3 regions of the Bradyrhizobium sp. USDA 3315 genome follow, and region 2 is predicted to be linked to each of the others. Evidence: predicted binding sites of a transcription regulator. Region 2 holds the regulator's gene; each other region holds the start of a gene.
The links. Region 2 encodes PhoB, which activates phosphate uptake and scavenging genes when phosphate is short. Its sites were predicted from a motif close to TGTCATNNANCTGTCAT; they were not measured.
Positions count from the first base shown of each region.

Region 1: a site for PhoB is predicted at 3,300-3,316, ahead of ACVIYL_RS34855 (DUF47 domain-containing protein). Genes of this name have one in related genera too.
Region 3: a site for PhoB is predicted at 4,510-4,526, ahead of ACVIYL_RS27915 (Orn/Lys/Arg family decarboxylase). Genes of this name have one in related genera too.

Region 1 is NZ_JBSRYP010000001.1:7,407,344-7,413,618, reverse strand. It holds gene ACVIYL_RS34875 (ABC transporter ATP-binding protein) at 1-42, shown strand, start outside; gene ACVIYL_RS34870 (ABC transporter substrate-binding protein) at 83-1,312, shown strand; gene ACVIYL_RS34865 (branched-chain amino acid ABC transporter permease) at 1,377-2,240, shown strand; gene ACVIYL_RS34860 (branched-chain amino acid ABC transporter permease) at 2,242-3,210, shown strand; gene ACVIYL_RS34855 (DUF47 domain-containing protein) at 3,356-4,000, shown strand; gene ACVIYL_RS34850 (inorganic phosphate transporter) at 4,014-5,018, shown strand; gene sugE (quaternary ammonium compound efflux SMR transporter SugE) at 5,078-5,392, opposite strand; gene ACVIYL_RS34840 (peptide chain release factor 3) at 5,546-6,275, shown strand, end outside.
Region 2 is NZ_JBSRYP010000001.1:2,745,226-2,751,500, reverse strand. It holds gene argF (ornithine carbamoyltransferase) at 1-75, opposite strand, end outside; gene ACVIYL_RS12585 (acetylornithine transaminase) at 75-1,283, opposite strand; gene ACVIYL_RS12580 (GcrA family cell cycle regulator) at 1,772-2,284, shown strand; gene phoB (phosphate regulon transcriptional regulator PhoB) at 2,582-3,292, opposite strand; gene phoU (phosphate signaling complex protein PhoU) at 3,438-4,154, opposite strand; gene pstB (phosphate ABC transporter ATP-binding protein PstB) at 4,261-5,079, opposite strand; gene pstA (phosphate ABC transporter permease PstA) at 5,076-5,921, opposite strand; gene pstC (phosphate ABC transporter permease subunit PstC) at 5,926-6,275, opposite strand, start outside.
Region 3 is NZ_JBSRYP010000001.1:5,994,744-6,001,018, forward strand. It holds gene ACVIYL_RS27900 (HdeD family acid-resistance protein) at 157-738, opposite strand; gene ACVIYL_RS27905 (dodecin) at 984-1,205, shown strand; gene ACVIYL_RS27910 (GNAT family N-acetyltransferase) at 1,529-2,089, opposite strand; gene ACVIYL_RS27915 (Orn/Lys/Arg family decarboxylase) at 2,108-4,465, opposite strand; gene ACVIYL_RS27920 (DJ-1/PfpI family protein) at 4,572-5,723, opposite strand; gene ACVIYL_RS27925 (tetratricopeptide repeat protein) at 5,925-6,275, opposite strand, start outside.

The DNA.
Region 1 (6,275 bases), 4.7 Mb from region 2:
TCGGCCAACATGGACAAGCTCCATACCTATCTCGGCGTCTGATATCGCCAGAACCAGAAAATTTAGGACGAGGGAATACGACATGAAGAACAAGATTTCGGCGCTCCTGCTCGGCACCGCGATGGTGCTGTCCGCCGCAAGCGTCGCCTCCGCCCAGGAAAAGCTCGACAAGACGGTCAAGATCGGCGCGCTGTCGGATCAGTCCGGCCTCTACGCCGATCTCGCCGGCCCCGGCTCGACGCTGGCGGCGCAGATGGCGATCGAGGACTCCGGCCTCAAGGCCAAGGGCTGGACCATCGACCTGATCTCCGGCGATCACCAGAACAAGCCCGATATCGGCACCACCATCGCCCGCCAGTGGTTCGACGTCGACAAGGTCGACACCATCGTCGACGTGCCGAATTCCGGCGTCGCGCTCGCGGTCAACAACGTCGTGAAGGAAAAGAACGGCGTCTACATCAATTCGGGTGCCGCGACTTCGGATCTCACCAACGCGCAGTGCTCGCCGAATACCGTGCACTGGACCTACGACACCTACATGCTCGCCCACGCCACCGGCCAGGCGCTGGTGAAGGCGGGCGGGGACACCTGGTTCTTCCTCACCGCGGATTACGCGTTCGGCGCCGCGCTCGAGCGCGACACCACGTCCGTCGTCACCGCCAATGGCGGCAAGGTGGTCGGCGGCGTCAAGCATCCGCTCAACACCGCCGACTTCTCCTCCTTCCTGCTGCAGGCGCAGGCCTCCAAGGCCAAGATCATCGGTCTCGCCAATGCCGGCGGCGACACCACCAACTCGATCAAGCAGGCGGCCGAGTTCGGCATCGTCAAGGGCGGCCAGAAGCTCGCGGCGCTGCTGCTGTTCCTCACCGACGTCAAGGCGATCGGGCTCGAGACCGCGCAGGGCCTCAACTTCACCGAGACGTTCTACTGGGACCTCAACGACAAGACCCGCGCCTTCTCCAAGCGCTTCTCGGAGCGGATGAAGAACAGCGCGCCGCCGACCATGGTGCAGGCCGGCGTCTATGCGGGCCTCATGCATTACTTCAAGGCGCTGGAAGCGCTCGGCGGCAATCCGCATGACGGCGCCAAGGTGGTCGCGAAGATGAAGACGATCCCGACCGACGATCCGTTGTTCGGCAAGGGCGAGGTCGAGGCCAACGGCCGCGTCACCCACGACGCCTACCTGTTCGAAGTGAAGAAGCCCTCGGAGTCCAAGGGACCGTGGGACTTCTACAAGCTGGTCGGCACCGTGCCGGGCAACCAGGCCTTCACGCCGCTCGACAAGAGCACCTGCGCGCTTCTGAAGAAGTGACGATCATGCCCGCCGGCCATGCGCGTGGCCGGCGGGCTTCATCTATCTAGCGAAAGCTCATTCGATGCAGGCTCTCTACGCACAGCTTCTGGTGGGACTGATCAACGGCTCGTTCTACGCGCTGCTCAGTCTGGGGCTCGCCGTCATCTTCGGCATGCTCAACATCATCAATTTCGCGCATGGCGCGCTCTACATGATGGGCGCCTTCGTGGCGTATTTCCTGCTCAACCTGGGCGGCATCAATTACTGGTGGGCGCTGATCATCGCACCCGTCGTGGTCGGCATCTTCGGCATGATCCTCGAGCGGACCATGCTGCAATGGCTGACCGGCCTCGATCATCTCTACGGATTGCTGCTGACCTTCGGCATCGCGCTGATCGTGCAGGGCGTGTTCCAGAACTATTTCGGCTCCTCGGGCCTGCCTTACTCGATCCCCGATCAGCTCAAGGGCGGCGTCAATCTCGGCTTCATGTTCCTGCCGATCTATCGTGGCTGGGTCGTCATCTTCTCGCTCGTGGTGTGCCTTGCGACCTGGTTCCTGATCGAGAAGACGCAGCTCGGCGCCTACCTGCGCGCCGCGACCGAGAACCCGACGCTGGTGCGCGCGTTCGGCATCAACGTGCCGCGCATGATCACGCTGACCTACGGGCTCGGCGTCGGTCTTGCCGCGCTTGCCGGCGTGCTGTCGGCGCCGATCAACCAGGTCCGTCCGCTGATGGGCGCCGATCTCATCATTGTGGTGTTCGCGGTGGTCGTGATCGGCGGCATGGGCTCGATCATGGGCTCGATCATCACCGGATTCGCGCTCGGCGTGATCGAGGGACTGACCAAGTATTTTTATCCCGAGGCCTCCAACACCGTGGTGTTTGTCCTGATGGTGGTGGTGTTGCTGGTGAAGCCAACGGGACTGACGGGACGGGCGGCTTGATATGTCAGCATTGACCGACGATACACTTCCGATCACGCCGCGCGCGATGCGCGACGAGATGATCGTATTCGCCGCGATGGCGCTGCTGCTGGCGATCGTGCCGTGGACGGGGATCTATCCGTTCTTCGTCATGCAGGCGCTGTGCTTCGCGCTGCTCGCCTGCGCCTTCAACCTCCTGATCGGCTATGGCGGCCTGCTGTCGTTCGGCCACGCGATGTTCCTCGGCACCGCCGGCTACGTCTCGGCCCACGCGCTGAAGGTGTGGGGGCTGACGCCGGAGCTCGGCATCCTGGTCGGCACCGCGGCCGCGGCCTTGCTCGGCCTGGTCACCGGCTACATCTCGATCAAGCGGCAGGGCATCTATTTCTCGATGATCACGCTGGCGCTGTCGCAGCTGCTTTACTTCCTCTATTTGCAGGCGCCGTTCACCCATGGTGAAGACGGCATCCAGGGCATTCCGCAAGGCCACCTGCTCGGCATCTTCGATCTCTCGAAGCCGCTGGTGCTTTACTATGTGGTGCTGGTCGGCTTCCTCGCCGGGTTCCTGCTGATCTACCGCACCATCAACTCGCCGTTCGGCGAGGTGCTGAAGTCGATCCGCGAAAACGAGCCGCGGGCGATTTCGCTTGGCTACAAGACCGACCAGTACAAGCTGCTCGCCTTCATCCTGTCGGGCACGCTGGCGGGCTTTGCCGGCTCGCTGAAGGTGTTCGTGGCGCAGAATGCCTCGCTCACCGACGTGCACTGGTCGATGTCCGGTGAAATCGTGCTGATGACGCTGGTCGGCGGTCTCGGCACCATCTTCGGCCCGGTGGTCGGCGCCTTCGTGATCATCGCCATGCAGCAATATCTCGCCGGTTTCGGCCAGTGGGTGACGGTGATCCAGGGCGTGATCTTCGTGGCCTGCGTGCTGCTGTTCCGGCGTGGCCTGGTCGGTGAGCTGGCCCATTTGTTGCGGCGGTCGCTGTAGGGCAGGTCCCGGCGACTTTCGGCCGACATAGCGGTGGACGACCGCCCGCTCGGGCGGTCGATCCCGATGCTTTCCCCGCCAGATGCTCTATGACAGTTCTGTGACAGTCGCTAAAAGGGCTGTCCCGGAATGATGGAACTGAGACATGCTGCGCTGGTTTCGCGCCTTCCTGCCCAAGGAAGAGCGGTTTTTCGACCTGTTCGCCCGACACGCCCGGACCTCCGTGCAATGCGCATTGGCGTTGCAGGACATGCTGAAGGGCGGGGAGGAGACTCCGGTCTTTTGCCAGCGCGTCAATCAGTTCGAGAACGACGCCGATAGCGTCACCCGCGAGGTCCTGACCGCGGTTCGCCGCACCTTCATCACCCCGTTCGATCGTGGCGATATCAAGAACCTGATCACCTCGATGGACGACGCGGTCGACCAGATGCAGGCGACCGCAAAGGCGGTCATGCTGTTCGAGGTGCGCGAGTTCGAGCCGCCGATGCGCGAGATGGGCGGCCTGATCGTCGAATGCGCCAATCTGGTCGGCCGCGCGCTGCCCCTGTTGCAGTCGATCGGCCACAACGTCTCGATGCTGACCCAGATCACCGAGGAACTGACCAAGCTCGAGGGCCGGGTCGACGATCTCCAGGATATCGGGCTCAAGGAGCTGTTCCTGAAGCACCGCGACGCCAACACGATGGACTACATCGTCGGCGCGGAGATCTACGACCATCTCGAGAAAGTGGCCGACCGTTTCGACGACGTCGCCAACGAGATCAACTCGATCGTGATCGAGCAAGTGTAGAGCGGGGCATCACGTGGACGCCACGCTGGGTCTTCCAATTCTGACCATCCTGATCGCGGTCGCGCTGCTGTTCGATTTCCTGAACGGCCTGCACGATGCCGCGAACTCGATCGCGACCATCGTCTCGACCCGCGTGCTGCGGCCGCAGTATGCGGTGTTCTGGGCGGCGTTCTTCAACTTCGTCGCGTTCCTGGTGTTCGGCCTGCACGTTGCCAACACGATCGGCACCGGGATCATCGAGCCGTCGGTGGTGGATGCGACCGTGATCTTCGCAGCATTGGTCGGCGCGATCGTCTGGAACGTGATCACCTGGGCGCTGGGCATTCCGTCGTCGAGCTCGCACGCGCTGATCGGCGGCCTGGTCGGCGCCGGCATGGCGAAGGCGGGGATTTCGGCGGCGGTGTGGAGCGGGCTCTCCAAGACCTTGCTCGCGATCGTGCTGTCGCCGCTGGTCGGCTTCCTGCTGGCGCTGGTGCTGGTCGCGATCGTGTCCTGGCTCTCGGTGCGCTCGACGCCGTTCGCGGTCGATCGCGCATTCCGCATCCTGCAATTCGCCTCGGCGTCGCTCTATTCGCTCGGCCATGGCGGCAACGACGCGCAAAAGACCATGGGCATCATCGCCGTGCTGCTCTATTCGCAGGGCCATCTCGGCGACACCTTCGAAATTCCGTTCTGGGTGGTGCTGGCCTGCCAGGGCGCGATGGCGCTGGGTACCCTGATGGGGGGCTGGCGGATCGTCCGCACCATGGGGCTGCGGATCACCAAGCTGACGCCGATGCAGGGTTTCTGCGCCGAAACCGGCGGCGCCGTGACGCTGTTCATGGCGACCTATCTCGGGGTTCCCGTATCGACCACGCACACCATCACCGGCGCCATCGTCGGCGTCGGCGCCGCACGGCGGCTCTCCGCCGTGCGCTGGAATGTGGCGAGCTCGATCGTCTACGCCTGGGTGATCACGATCCCGGCGTCGGCCGCGGTCGCAGCCGCGAGCTATTGGGCGGTGCAGATTCTGAAGTAGCGTTTTGAGCGAAGTGGAAGCCGGTTCGCGTTAAGAAAACGCGTCTCAAAAAGGAGCAATCAGCCAACCAGCTTCAGCCCGACGATGCCGGCAACGATCAGTCCGATGCTGGCAAGCCGCATCGCGGTCGCGGGTTCGCCGAGCAGGATGATGCCGAGCGCCGCGGTGCCGACCGCGCCGATCCCGGTCCAGACCGCATAGGCGGTTCCAATCGGCAGCGTCTTGAGCGCGAGGCCGAGCAGGATGACGCTGCCGGCCATCGCCGCCAGCGTCAGCACCGACGGCACCAGCCGCGAGAAACCTTCGGTATATTTCAGCCCGATCGCCCAGCCGATCTCGAGCAGGCCAGCGGTGAACAGAATGGTCCAAGCCATCACGAACCCTCCAGATAAGGCAGGGTCGTCCCCGCGAACGGTATGGTGAGGAGAAGGTCGTCCTTCCGGTGCCTATATGGGGATGGTGCGGGCGTTCCGCATTGCGACAAAACGCCCTTGATTGCGCCCGTTTTCCCTGCCAAATGCCCCGCCATGTCCGACATTTCAGTTTCAGCCGAATCGCCGTCCCGCTCGCCGCTTTCTGAGGAAGTGGCGCGACGGCGCACCTTTGCGATCATCTCGCACCCGGACGCCGGCAAGACCACGCTGACGGAAAAGCTGCTGCTGTTCGGCGGCGCCATCAACCTTGCGGGCCAGGTCAAGGCCAAGGGCGAGCGGCGCAACACGCGCTCGGACTGGATGAAGATCGAGCGCGAGCGCGGCATCTCGGTCGTCACCTCGGTGATGACCTTCGAGTTCAACGACCTCGTGTTCAATCTCTTGGACACGCCGGGCCACGAGGACTTTTCGGAAGATACCTATCGCACGCTGACCGCGGTCGACTCCGCCGTGATGGTGATCGACGCCGCGAAAGGCATCGAGGCGCGCACGCGAAAGCTGTTCGAGGTGTGCCGGCTGCGTGACATCCCGATCATCACCTTCATTAACAAGATGGACCGCGAGAGCCGCGACACGTTCGAGCTTCTGGACGAGATCGAGAAGACGCTGGCGCTCGACACCACGCCGATGACCTGGCCGGTCGGCCGCGGCCGCGACTTCCTCGGCACCTATGACGTCGTCAATGGCGGCGTGCGGCTGCTCGAGGGCGGCGGCGCCAAGACCGGCGCCACGGAGCAGATCGATATCGCCGATCTCGGCAAGCGCAACCCCAATCTCGACGTCGCCGAGGTCAAGGACGAGCTCGCGCTGGCGTCGGAAGCCT
Region 2 (6,275 bases):
GGCGGACAGCATGTTGCGCAGCTCGCCGAGCGGCAGCTCGTTGATATCGAGGAAGTGACGGACCGGCTTGCTCATTATCCAGCCGCCTTCTTCGGCTGCGCCGCCGACAGCACAGAGCAGGCGCGCTCGAGCGCGGTGATCGACTGGTCGATCTCGGGCTCGGTCACGATCAGCGGCGCCAGGAACCGCACCACATTGTCGCCGGCGCCGACAGTGAGCAGCTTCTCGCTGCGCAGCGCTGCGATCAGGTCGCCCGACGGCACCACCGCCTTGACGCCGATCAACAGGCCCTCGCCGCGCACCTCCGACAGCACGCCGGGATAACGGTCGACGACGGAAGCGAGCTTCTGCTTGAGCAGCAGCGACATCTTCTGCACATGCTCGAAGAAGCCGGGTTTCAGCATGACGTCGAGCACGGCATTGGCGGCGGCGACCGCGAGCGGATTGCCGCCGAAGGTCGAGCCGTGCGAGCCGGGCGCCATGCCGGCCGCAGCCTGCGCGGTCGCCAGCACCGCGCCGATCGGAAAACCGCCGCCGAGCGCCTTGGCCAGCGACATCACGTCCGGCGTGACGCCGGTGCGCTTGTAGGCGAACAGCTCGCCGGTGCGGCCCATGCCGGTCTGCACCTCGTCGAAGGCGAGCAGCAGGCCGTGCTCGTCACACAGCGCGCGCAGCGCCTTGAAGAACGCCTGCGGCGCCGAGCGCACGCCGCCCTCGCCCTGCACCGGCTCGATCAGGATGCCGGCGGTGTGCGGGCCGATCGCCTTCTTCACCGCCTCGATGTTGCCATGCGGCACCTGGTCGAAGCCGTCCATCGGCGGGCCGAAGCCCTCAAGATATTTCGCCGAGCCTGTCGCCGCCAGCGTGCCCAGCGTGCGGCCGTGGAAGGCGCCCTCGAAGGTGATGATGCGGTAGCGCTCGCCATGGCCCTTGGAGAAGTGATAGTGGCGGACCAGCTTGATCACGCCCTCCATCGCTTCCGCGCCGGAATTGCAGAAGAACACGAAGTCGGCAAAGCTCTGCTCGCACAGCCGCGCGGCAAGCGCCTCGCCGTCCGGGCTCTTGAACAGGTTCGACATGTGCCAGAGCTTGGTCGCCTGTTCCTGCAGCGCCTTGACCAGATGCGGATGCGCATGCCCGAGCGCGTTGACCGCGACGCCCGAGGTGAAATCGAGATAGCGGTCTCCGTTGGTTGCGATCAGCCAGGCGCCCTCACCGCGCTCGAAGCCGAGATCGACCCTGGCGAAGACGGGGAGCAGATGCGACGTGGCAGCGTTGGTCATGGCGTTCACTGACGGTTTTTAAGCCGACAATTGCCGCTGCGCCTTGACGCCAGCGCAGCAACGGCCAGCTTCGGAAAACAAAACGGCCGCCTTTGCGGGCGGCACGTGGCGGGCATTCTATGCTGCGGTCGGTAAGTGTCAATCGCTACGAAGTGGCCTTCCTGCAATGCGAAACGAGCGCAATCCGGAGCATTCCGGTGCGGTGGAAAAGCCTCATCGCGATGCTTAACTGTGTGGGAACATGTGGACGCACGACCGCGGACTCTTGCGCCAGAGTCACGCCATATTGTAGCGTTTGGCCTGTCGGGTACGACATCTCGTGCGGCGGTACTGGACCCTCTAAGTAGCCTTTGTGTCTCGCGTAAACGTTCGGGCGCAACACCGTGCCCGGCGAGGGCTAAGGGATTCTGGCCGCAGGGATATTTGTCCAGATTGGCTCGCAGCGCCGCTCCAATGATTGGCCGGCGCTACGCGAAGGGAAGAATGCGATGACTGTATTGACCTGGTCCGACGATCGCGTCGAGCAGCTGAAGAAACTCTGGGAGTCCGGCCTGTCGGCCAGCCAGATCGCGGCGGAACTTGGCAATGTGACGCGAAACGCCGTGATCGGCAAAGTGCATCGGCTCGGCCTTTCCGGCCGCGCCAAGGCACCCTCCACTGCCGCGCCGCGGCAGCGCAAGGCTCGCCCGGCCCAGCACATGATGCGGGTGGCGCGTCCGGTCTCGCGCGGCAACACCGCGCTGGCGCACGCCTTCGAGGTCGAGATGGAGCCCGATCCGATCTCCTACGACAATGTGGTGCCGATGAGCCAGCGGCTCTCGCTGCTCGAGCTCAACGAGGCCACCTGCCACTGGCCGGTCGGCGATCCCTCGAGCCCGGAATTCTTCTTCTGCGGCGGCAAGGCGCTCGCCGGCCTGCCCTATTGCGCGCATCACTCGCGCGTCGCCTACCAGCCCGCCGCCGATCGCCGCCGGCCGTCGGCGAAACCGCAGATCAAGTGAGCACTCGGGAAAACGACGGAAGACCTCAAAGACAAATCCCCGCGAAAGCGGGGATTTTTTTGTGTGACGCAGCCCGGATGGAGCCAACGGGGCGCTCGTTCGCGCGACCCGTCGGCTCCATCCGGGCTACCGCTACATCACCGGCGTCGTCCCGGCGCAGGCCGGGACCCATAACCACGAATGGGTGTTGTTAGAAAGCCGTCTGGCCGCGTGCCGATTGCGCTGGCCGCGGCGTATGGGTCCCCTGGCTTTCGCCGGGACGACGCCGTGTTGCGGTTTATGAGTGCCGCATGGCCGTTACGGCTGCGGCTCGGCCTTGGCAAAGCGGTCGTCGAGCGCGTAGCCGGCGCCGCGCACGGTGCGGATCGGATCCTGCTCGCGGCCCGGATTGAGCAGCTTGCGCAGGCGGCCGATATGCACGTCGACGGTGCGCTCATCGATGTAGATGTCGCGGCCCCAGACGCTGTCGAGCAATTGCTCGCGGCTGAACACGCGGCCGGGATGCTCGAGGAAGAATTCAAGCAGGCGATACTCGGTCGGCCCGAGATCGATCGGACGGCCCGAGCGCGCCACGCGGCGCTTCTCGCGGTCGAGCTCGATGTCGCCATAGGTCAACACGGTCGCAAGCCGCTCCGGGCTGGCTCGGCGCAAGAGGCCCTTCACCCGCGCCAGCAGCTCCGGCACCGAGAACGGCTTGACGATGTAATCGTCCGCGCCGGTGGCAAGCCCGCGCACGCGCTCGCTTTCCTCGCCGCGCGCGGTCAGCATGATGATCGGAAGCTGCTTGGTCTCGGGCCGCGCCCGCAGGCGGCGGCACAGTTCGATGCCGGACAGGCCCGGCAGCATCCAGTCCAGCACCACGAGGTCGGGAACGCGCTCCTTCAGCCTTGTATCCGCATCGTCGCCGCGCCCCACCGTCTCGACATCGTAGCCTTCCGCATCGAGATTGTAGCGCAACAGCGTCGTCAGCGCTTCCTCGTCTTCGACTACCAGAATGCGTGCGCTCATCGGTTTAAGTTCTTTCTCTGTAGTGATCCGTTGCCCAGACGCAAACCGAAACGCTTACTTCCTTGAGCATAGTCCCCGCGGAAACGATTTGTCGCGAGGATCGTCCAGTTTCGCTCTTGCCGGTTCCGTGCTTGCCGATCATGCCTCAGTTGCCCGGCACCGTGGTGGCAAAAGTGGTCATGTCGCCCTTCGGGCGCTTGTCGGTGATCTGCTGGCCCTCGATCATGTAGAACACGGTCTCGGCGATATTGGTGGCGTGATCGCCGATCCGCTCGATGTTCTTGGCGCAGAACATCAGATGGATGCAGAACGAGATGTTGCGCGGATCTTCCATCATGTAGGTGAGCAGTTCGCGGAACAGCGAGGTGCAGATCGCATCGACCTCCTCGTCGCCCTTCCAGACGTTCATCGCCGCCGGCAGGTCGTGCGCGGCATAGGCGTCGAGCACCGACTTGACCTGCGACAGCACGAGGTCGGTCATGTGCTCGAGGCCGCGGATCAACTTCAGCGGCTGGAAATCGCTCTCCAGCGCCGCGACGCGCTTGCCCATGTTCTTGGCGAGGTCGCCGATCCGCTCGAGATCGGTGGCGACGCGCATCGCGCTGACGATCTCACGCAGGTCGATCGCCATCGGCTGGCGGCGCGCGATCGTCAGCACCGCGCGCTCTTCGATGTTGCGCTGCAGATTGTCGATCTCGATGTCGGCGGCGACCACGCGCTTGCCGAGCGCGACGTCGCGACGGATCAGCGCGTCGACCGACTCGGTAATCATCCGTTCGACCAGGCCGCCCATCTCGGCGACCAGGCGGGTCAACTCCTGCAGGTCGCTGTCGAATGCCTTGGCGGTATGTTCAGAAGCCATCGCTTGTCTCCCTCAACCATGATCCCGGGGATCATGGCTTCGTGTCCTGAATTTTAGCATGACCTGATCGGAAAACCGGTTTCCACTTTTCCGGATCATGCGCCGGTCAACCGAACCGGCCGGTGATGTAGTCCTGGGTGCGCCGATCGCTCGGTGAGGTGAAGATCTTGTTGGTGTCGTCGAACTCGATCAGCTCGCCGAGATACATGAAGGCGGTCTTGTCGGAGACGCGCGCCGCCTGCTGCATGTTGTGGGTGACGATCGCGATCGTGTAGTCCTCGGAGAGCTCCTGGATCAGTTCCTCGACCTTGGCGGTCGAGATCGGGTCGAGCGCCGAGCACGGCTCGTCGAACAGGATCACCTCGGGACGCACCGCCACGGTGCGCGCGATGCACAGGCGCTGCTGCTGGCCGCCGGAGAGCGACAGGCCGGAGGCGTTCAGCTTGTCCTTGACCTCGTTCCACAGCGCGCCGCCGCGCAACGCCTTCTCGACCCGGTCGTCCATCTCGGACTTCGAGATCTTCTCGTAGAGGCGGATGCCGAAGGCGATGTTCTCGTAGATCGTCATCGGGAACGGCGTCGGCTTCTGGAACACCATGCCGACCCGCGCGCGCAGCAAGTTGAGGTCGAGCTTGGGGTCGAGAATGTTGGTCTGGTCCAGCATCAGCTGGCCGACCGCACGCTGGCCCGGATAGAGGTCGTACATCCGGTTGAAGATGCGCAGCAGGGTCGACTTGCCGCAGCCGGACGGGCCGATGAACGCCGTGACGCGGTTGGTGCCGAGCGTCAGGTTGATGTTCTTCAGCGCGTGGTGCTCGCCGTAGTAGAAGTTGAGGTTGCGCACCGTGACTTTCGGCGGCGCTTCCGGCAGCGGAACCTGCGGAATGTGGCCTGCGGCAGTCGTGGAGACGGAAAGCTCGGTCATTTTGCGGCCCTTTCGGCACCAAGGATACGCGCGCCGATATTCAACGCGAGCACGGTGAATGTGATGAGCAGCGCACCGCTCCACGCCAGCTCTTTCCAGTAGGCGTAGGGGCTCTGCACGAAGTTATTGATGGTCACCGGCAGGTTGGCCATCGTCTTGGTCAGATCCAGGCTGAAGAACTGGTTCGACAGCGCGGTGAACAGCAGCGGCGCGGTCTCGCCGGCGACGCGGGCGGTCGCCAGCAGCACGCCGGTGATCAGACCCGATCGCGCAGCACGATAAGCGATCCGCTTGATCACCAGCGAACGCGGCAGGCCGAGCGCGGAGGCGGCCTCGCGCAGCGGATTGGGCACCAAGAGCAGCATGTCCTCGGTGGTGCGCAGCACGACCGGGATCACGATCACAGCGAGCGCGAGACTGCCCGCGATCGCCGAGAAGCCGCGCATCGGCACCACCACCGCACCATAGATGAACAGGCCGATGATGATCGAGGGCGCGCTGAGCAGGATGTCGTTGATGAAGCGGATCACCGAGGTCAGCTTGTCGTGCTTGCCGTATTCGGCGAGGTAGGTGCCGGCGAACAGGCCAAGCGGCGCGCCGATGCCGACGCCGATCACGGTCATGATGACCGAGCCGACGATGGCGTTGAGCAGGCCGCCTTCGGTCGAGCCGGGCGGCGGCGTGTTCTGGGTGAACAGCTGCACGCTGAGGCCGGCAAGGCCGTTATAGAGCAGCGTGATCAGGATCAGCGCCAGCCAGGTGACGCCGAACAGCGCGGCGCCGACACAGAGTGCGCGGATGACGATGTCGCTGCGGCGGCGGGATTTGTAGATCGGGTTCATGGCGTTACTTCCCCGCCTTCTTTTCAAGCCGCATCAGCATCAGCCGCGCGCCGGCGAGCACGAAGAAGGTCAGCACGAACAGCAGCAGGCCGAGCAGGATCAGGCCGGACTGGTGCAGGCCGTCGCTCTCGGCGAATTCGCTGGCGATCGCCGCCGAGATCGTGGTGCCCGGCGCGAAGATCGACGACGAGATCCGGAACGAGTTGCCGATGATGAAGGTCACCGCCATGGTCTCGCCGAGGGCGCGGCCGAGCGCCAGCATGATGCCCCCGATCACGCCGACGCGGGTGTAGGGGATCACGACGCTGCGAACGACTTCCCAGGTGGTGCAGCCCATGCCGTAGGCGGCCTCTT
Region 3 (6,275 bases), 3.2 Mb from region 2:
GGATTGAGGGTATGGCGGGTTAGCGCAAGCGTAACCCGCCATCTCTCCGCGCATGAAACGTGCGGCGCGTCACGCGGAGCTTGCCATCGGGCCGCCCTGCGAGCGGACCCGTTGGCTAACCCACCCGTCGATCGTGCCTGAGGCGACGATCGCGCCTCACGCCCTGCGCTTCAGCGCCATGCCCATGCTGATCCAGCTCACGCCGGCGCAGATCAGGTCGACGCTGAGGAAGATGCCGAGCACGTAGAGGCTCGAGACCGGCCAGCGCGCCAGGATCATGGCGCCGAGCACCAGCGTGATCAGGCCGGAGATCGCGACCATTCCCCACGGCGCTTCCGAGTTCATGCCGAACGCGAGGAAGATGCGGACGATGCCCGACACCACCAGCGCGATGCCGAGGAACAGCGTCAGCGTCGCCGCGGCGAGCAGCGGGTTCTCGAAGGTGATGAAGCCCGCCACGACATAGAGCGCGCCGAGCAGCAGCCAGAACAGGAATTTGCCCCAGGTCTTGAACTGGAACGCGTTGATGATCTCGGCGACGCCGGCGACGATCATCATGGCGCCGACGAACAGCACGCTGACGACGGTGGCGAAGAAGACGCTGCCGAAGGCGAGCACGCCGGCGATCAGGTAGATCACCCCGAGGGCGACGATCCAGCCCCACTTGGCGCGGAGGTTGGAAAGCCCGGATCCGAGGCTGTGAGGAGGTGTGGCGGGTGAGCTGGACGCAGTGGACATCGTATCGCTCCCGAATACTTGATGAAACCATGCTACCATAGGTCAAGGCACGGACAAGGGCGGGTGCGCAGCTGGCACGAAATGCATGCTGGCACCAAAGGCGCCGCGACACGTTGATTCAATTCGTCCGGCGTGTTGCCGCGCAGCATTCGTCGGTTTTGACGATGGCCGGCCCGCATCGGACGATGGACTGTCCGAACCGCAGCGCAAGCGGTCCGGATCGCGCATCCACAGAGGAGGTCGACATGCCCGCCACGCACGACAAGGATCACGTCTACAAAATCCTGGAACTGGTCGGATCATCGGACAAGAGCATCGAGGCGGCGATCGAGAACGCCGTGAGCCGCGCGTCAAAGACGATCCGGGAAATGAAGTGGTTCGAGGTGGTGCAGACGCGGGGCCATATCGAGGACGGCAAGATCCGGCACTATCAGGTGGCGCTGCGGGTCGGCTTTACGCTGGAGTAGGGCGTTCAGGTCGCTTGCGCCTTGCAGCCTGCAGGATTACTCGGGACCCATGGGTGCGATCGGCATCCGGCTTTCCCTGCGCCCTCTGTCATCAGAGCGGCGAAACGAAATGCAAAACTCGCGCTGCAGAGGCCGCGAGAATGCCGGTGTATGACTCACCGGCCGCGCAACACATTCGCTGTCGTCCCGGCGAAGGCCGGGACCCATAACCACCGAAGGTGATTATTGCGCGACGCTGGGGCCACAGCCTTCCTTGCCAATCCAATCCTGTGGTTATGGGTCCCGGCCTTCGCCGGGACGACGAATGGAAAGTGTCGTGCCCATCACCGTCGCGACAGCGGCGCGGGGGGCGGCGGGGCGGTGGCGCCGGCGGCGAGCGAGCGCTGCACCATCATGGTGTCGGACCAGCGGCCATAGCGATAGGCGACACCGGGCAAATGCCCGACGCGGGCGAAGCCGAAGCGGTCGTGCAGCGCGAGCGAGGCGGCGTTGTCGCTGTCGATGTAGCCGATCATCTGGCGGAAGCCGGCGGCGGCGCAGGTGTCGATTAACTCCTGCAGCAGCCGGCCGCCAACGCGCTGGCCGGTGAAGCGGTGATGCACGTAGATCGAATGCTTCACCGTGTAGCGGTAGGCCGGACGCTTGCGAAACAGCACGACATAGGCATAGCCGACCACCTCGCTGTCGCAGATCGCGACGAGGTGGGGCAGGCGGGTGTTGCGCAGATTCTTGCGGCGGTCGCGCAGATCGTCGGGCTCCGGCGTGCCGCTGTCGTCGACGCTTTCCTCGACGCCGCGGCGGATGTGGTGGCGGTAGATCGACAGCATGGCGTCGACGTCGCTGTCGCGGGACGGGCGGACGGTGATCTTGTGATCATTCTCCATTGTGTTGCGTCCGTTCGCCTATTCGGACACTACATAGGTGTAGAAGCGGACGCGGCCGGAGTCGTCGATCTCCTTGTAGATGCCCTGGACCTCGACCTCGAAGCCGGGGAACGCATTGAAGCTCGCTTCGAACACCTTCAGATAATCGATCATCGGCTTGCTGCGTTCCGACAGCCGCTCGCCGGGCACGATGGTGGCGATGCCGGGCGGGTAGACCACGAACGGCGTCGCGGCGATACGGCCGAAGATCTGGTCGATCGGCAGATAGTCGACATCGTTGCGCACCAGATAGCGCGAGGCCTCGCGCGGCGACATCGCGATCTCGGGCAGGTGCTCGGGCATGAACTGTCTGGCCTGCAGCGCGCTGACGCCGGCATCGCGAAAGAAGCGGTGCATGTCGCCGCAGAGGTCGCGCAGCCGCACCCCGGCATAGCGGCCCGGACGGCGGCGGTAGAATTCCGGGATGACGTCCTCGAGCAGCGCGTTGTCGTCGTGCAGCTTCTTGAAGGCGACGAGCCCGGAGACCAGCGTGCCGGCCTTGCTGGCCTCGACGCCGGGCGTCAGCAGGAACAGCAGGGAATTGAGGTCGTTCTTTTCGGCGACGATCTGGTTCTCGCGGAGATATTGCGCCACCACCGGCGCGGGGATGCCGTGATCGGTGTAGGCGCCGGTGGCGTGATCGAAGCCCGGCGTCAGCAATGTGAGCTTGTTCGGGTCGGTCATGGCGAAGCCCGCGGTCAGCTCGGGAAAGCCGTGCCAGGTCTCGCCGGGACTGAGCTGCCAGTAGGACGGATTGGTCGCGAGCTGATCGGTCGAGATCGTCTCCCAGGCGACATTGTGCACGCCGTTCTCGCGCGCGACGTCGGGGATCTTCACGCGGTCCGGCACGAACGGCTCGAAGAACCAGCGCCGCTCGGGGCGCGTCTCCTTCTCCTCGAACTCGCGCTTCACGGCGCGGATCTTCTTGCGCAGCTCGATGCCGAGCCGGATCGTGTCGTCCCACAAGACTTCGCCGGAGCGGCCCTTCATCATCTGCGCGCCGACATCGAGCGAGGCGAACAGCGGGTAGAACGGCGACGTCGAGGCGTGCTGCATGAAGCTTTCGTTGAAGCGGCGATGCTCGACCCGGCGCTTCTGGCCCTTGATGTGGCGGTCGCGGATGTGGATCTGCGAGGCCTGCGAGAAGCTCGCGAGCTGCTTGTGGGTCGATTGGGTCGCAATGATGCCGGGCGCCTCGGGGCCGAGATCGGACAGTCCCATGGCGAAGCGGCCGGCATAGATCGGGTGGAATTTCATGAAGCCGGCCCAGGCCTCGTCGAACAGGATGTAGTCGCAGAGATGGCCGATCCGCTTGAGGATCATCTCGGCCGAGTGGATGGTGCCGTCATAGGTGCACTGCTCGACCACGGCGACGCGGAACGGACGCTCCTTCTTCCAGGCGTTCTCGTCCTTGACCAGCGGGTGCTTGCGGATGTGGTCGCGCAGCGTGCCCTCGTCGAGCAGGTCCCAGCGCATCGGCCCGATCAGGCCCCAGGCGTTGCGCACCGTCGGCACGTAGACCGGGATGCCGCCGCCGATCAGCAGCGCGCCGTGATGCGCGGCCTTGTGGTTGTTGCGGTCGAACAGCACGAGGTCGCCGTCGGTGACCAGCGAGCCGAGCGCGACCTTGTTGGAGGTCGAGGTGCCGTTGAGCACGAAGTAGGTCTTCTCGGCGCCGAAGATCCGGGCCGCCTCCTTCTGCGCCCGCAGCGCCGGCCCTTCGTGGGTGAGGAGGTCGCCGAGGTCGAGCACGGAATTGTCGAGGTCGTCGCGGAACACCGCTTCGCCAAGGTGTTCGACGAACACCCGTCCGATTGGGCTGCGGCTGTAGAACACGCCGCCATTGTGGCCCGGGCAGGTCCAGAGCTGGTTGCCTTCCTCGGCATAGTCGACCAGCGCGCCGAAGAACGGCGTCTTCAAATTCTCGGCATATTGCTTCAGCCTGGAGATCAGGTTCTTGGCGATGAAGGGCGGGGTTTCCTCGGACAGGAACACGTAGCCGTCGATGAAATCGAGCACCTCGACCGGCAGGTCCTCGAACCGCTTGCGCCGGATCAACAGGATGATCGGGAAGTCGAGGCCGCGCCGGCGCATCAGGTTGATCAGCGCCGCGGTCTTGCCCTCAAGGCCCTTCTTGCCCCAATCGACCACCATGCAGCCGATCGCGGCGTCGGTCTGCACCGCGATCTCGGCATCTTCCAGCTTGCGGGCACGAACCACCTCGAAGCCGGAGCGCTCGATCTCGGCGATGATCTGGTTGAAGCGGATGCCCTCGAGGTCGTCGGCCTCGAACACCGGCGCAGCGAACAGGAAGTTGAAGCGTTTGAAATAGTCCATGCGTGTCCCCGAACTGGTCCGGCGCTGACGTGTCGGCACAATTCATGACGGGCAGATGACAATGGAGCGGATGGAGGATCGAATACGTTGTTGGGGACGCAATCCCTCACTGCACGGCGTCAGCCCGTGGGTATTCGAGCTGCATGGCGACGAAGTCCGCCGTATCACGGCCATAGCGTGTTTCGATCCCGGCAAGCGCCCGGTCGAGCGCCTGCGCGGGCGGCGCGGTGCCGACCGCGGGCAGCAGACGATCTGCGGACCAATCCGGCGCCACGACTTGCGGATAAATACGCAGGCCGTTGCGGGTCGTCACCGCGTCGCCGGTCGCGGCGAACGTCACGGCATGCGAGCGGTAGGTGCGCGACCAGCTGTCGGCGACCAGCGCCAGCGAGACCTCGTCGACGCCGGGAGCCAGCGCGAGGCCGAGCTGTTCCCGGTTCCAGAACGCCAGCGTGTTCCGGATGGCGGTCAGCGCGAAGGGACGCGTGAACTTGAAGGCGTTGCTGTCATGCCGCGCGTCCCAGCCGGGCAGGCCGATCTCGCGCGCGACGGCCTCAGCCCTGGTACGGCCGGCGATCGCCTCGATCAGGGTCAGCGACATCGGCATCGAGGCCGAAATCCCGGTCGTCGTCGCGACGCCGCGATCGACCACGATGCGGCGGTCGGCGACGTATTGGATGGCGGGATGTTTGCTGCGCCAGTTCTTCAGGTAGAACCAGTGCGTGGTGGCGCGCCTGCCGTCGAGCAGGCCGGTCGAGGCGAGCACCTTGGCGCCGGCGCAGACGGCGACGATCACAGCGCCTTTCTCCGCCTGCTGCCGGATCCATTGCATGACCGCCGGATCGTCGTCGCGGCTCATCGCCGGCACGATGACGTAGTCGGCGCCGTCCGGATGTGCGGCGTCGAATGCGGCGATGGTCGCATCAGGCTCGACCTTCAGCACCGGGAATAGCGCGACCGGACCGGGTCCCGTCGCCAGCGTGACGACATCGGCAACATCGGCGCGCTTGAGGATGCCGTAGGGCATCAGATAGTCGGTGGTCTCGGTCATGTCGTTGATGCCGAGCATCGCGATCTGGGGGCGCGACCGCTTCGGCGGCTTCAGCGCCGCGAGCGTTGCATCCTGCTCGGCCTTGGCGATCGGAGGCGGAACCCGGAACGCCGATGCGGCGGGCGGGGTGAAGAGCCAGATGCCGCCGATGATTGGAACCAGCGCGGCAACGGCGATGCCGCTCCACGCGAGAAGCCGCCAGGTCATGATGATCGATCTCAACGTATCCGCGTGCGTCGCCCGGCACGCAAGCTACTCGCCGGCCACGTCGACCAAAACGGCGAAATTCCCGCAAAAACGGACACGCGAACAATGCGGCTCACAGGCATAGCCCGGACGAGCGACAGCGACATCCGGGGCCGGTCCTTCCCCGCATGTCGCTCCGCTCATGCGGGCTACGCGACGCGCTCAGTAGACGAGGTTCGTACCCGGCGGCTTTTCCAGTGCCGCCGCCAGCGTCCGATACTCTTCGCATTCGGTGCCACAGATCTCGGCGATCCGCTGCAGATGATACTGCGCCTGGTCGCGGTTTCCCTGTTCGATCTGCCACAGGCCGTAGTAATTCCACGTCAGGACGTGGTTCGGATCGGCCTTGAGCGCACGTTCGTACCAGACCTGCGATTGCTTGTAGTCGCCGAGCTTGCGATAGGAGTAGCCGATCAGGTTCGCGACGTTCGGCTGATCATCGCGGCCGAGTGCGTGCAACTGATCGATCGCGGCGGTGTAGTCGTTGCGTTCGTAGATTGTCGCATAGGCTGC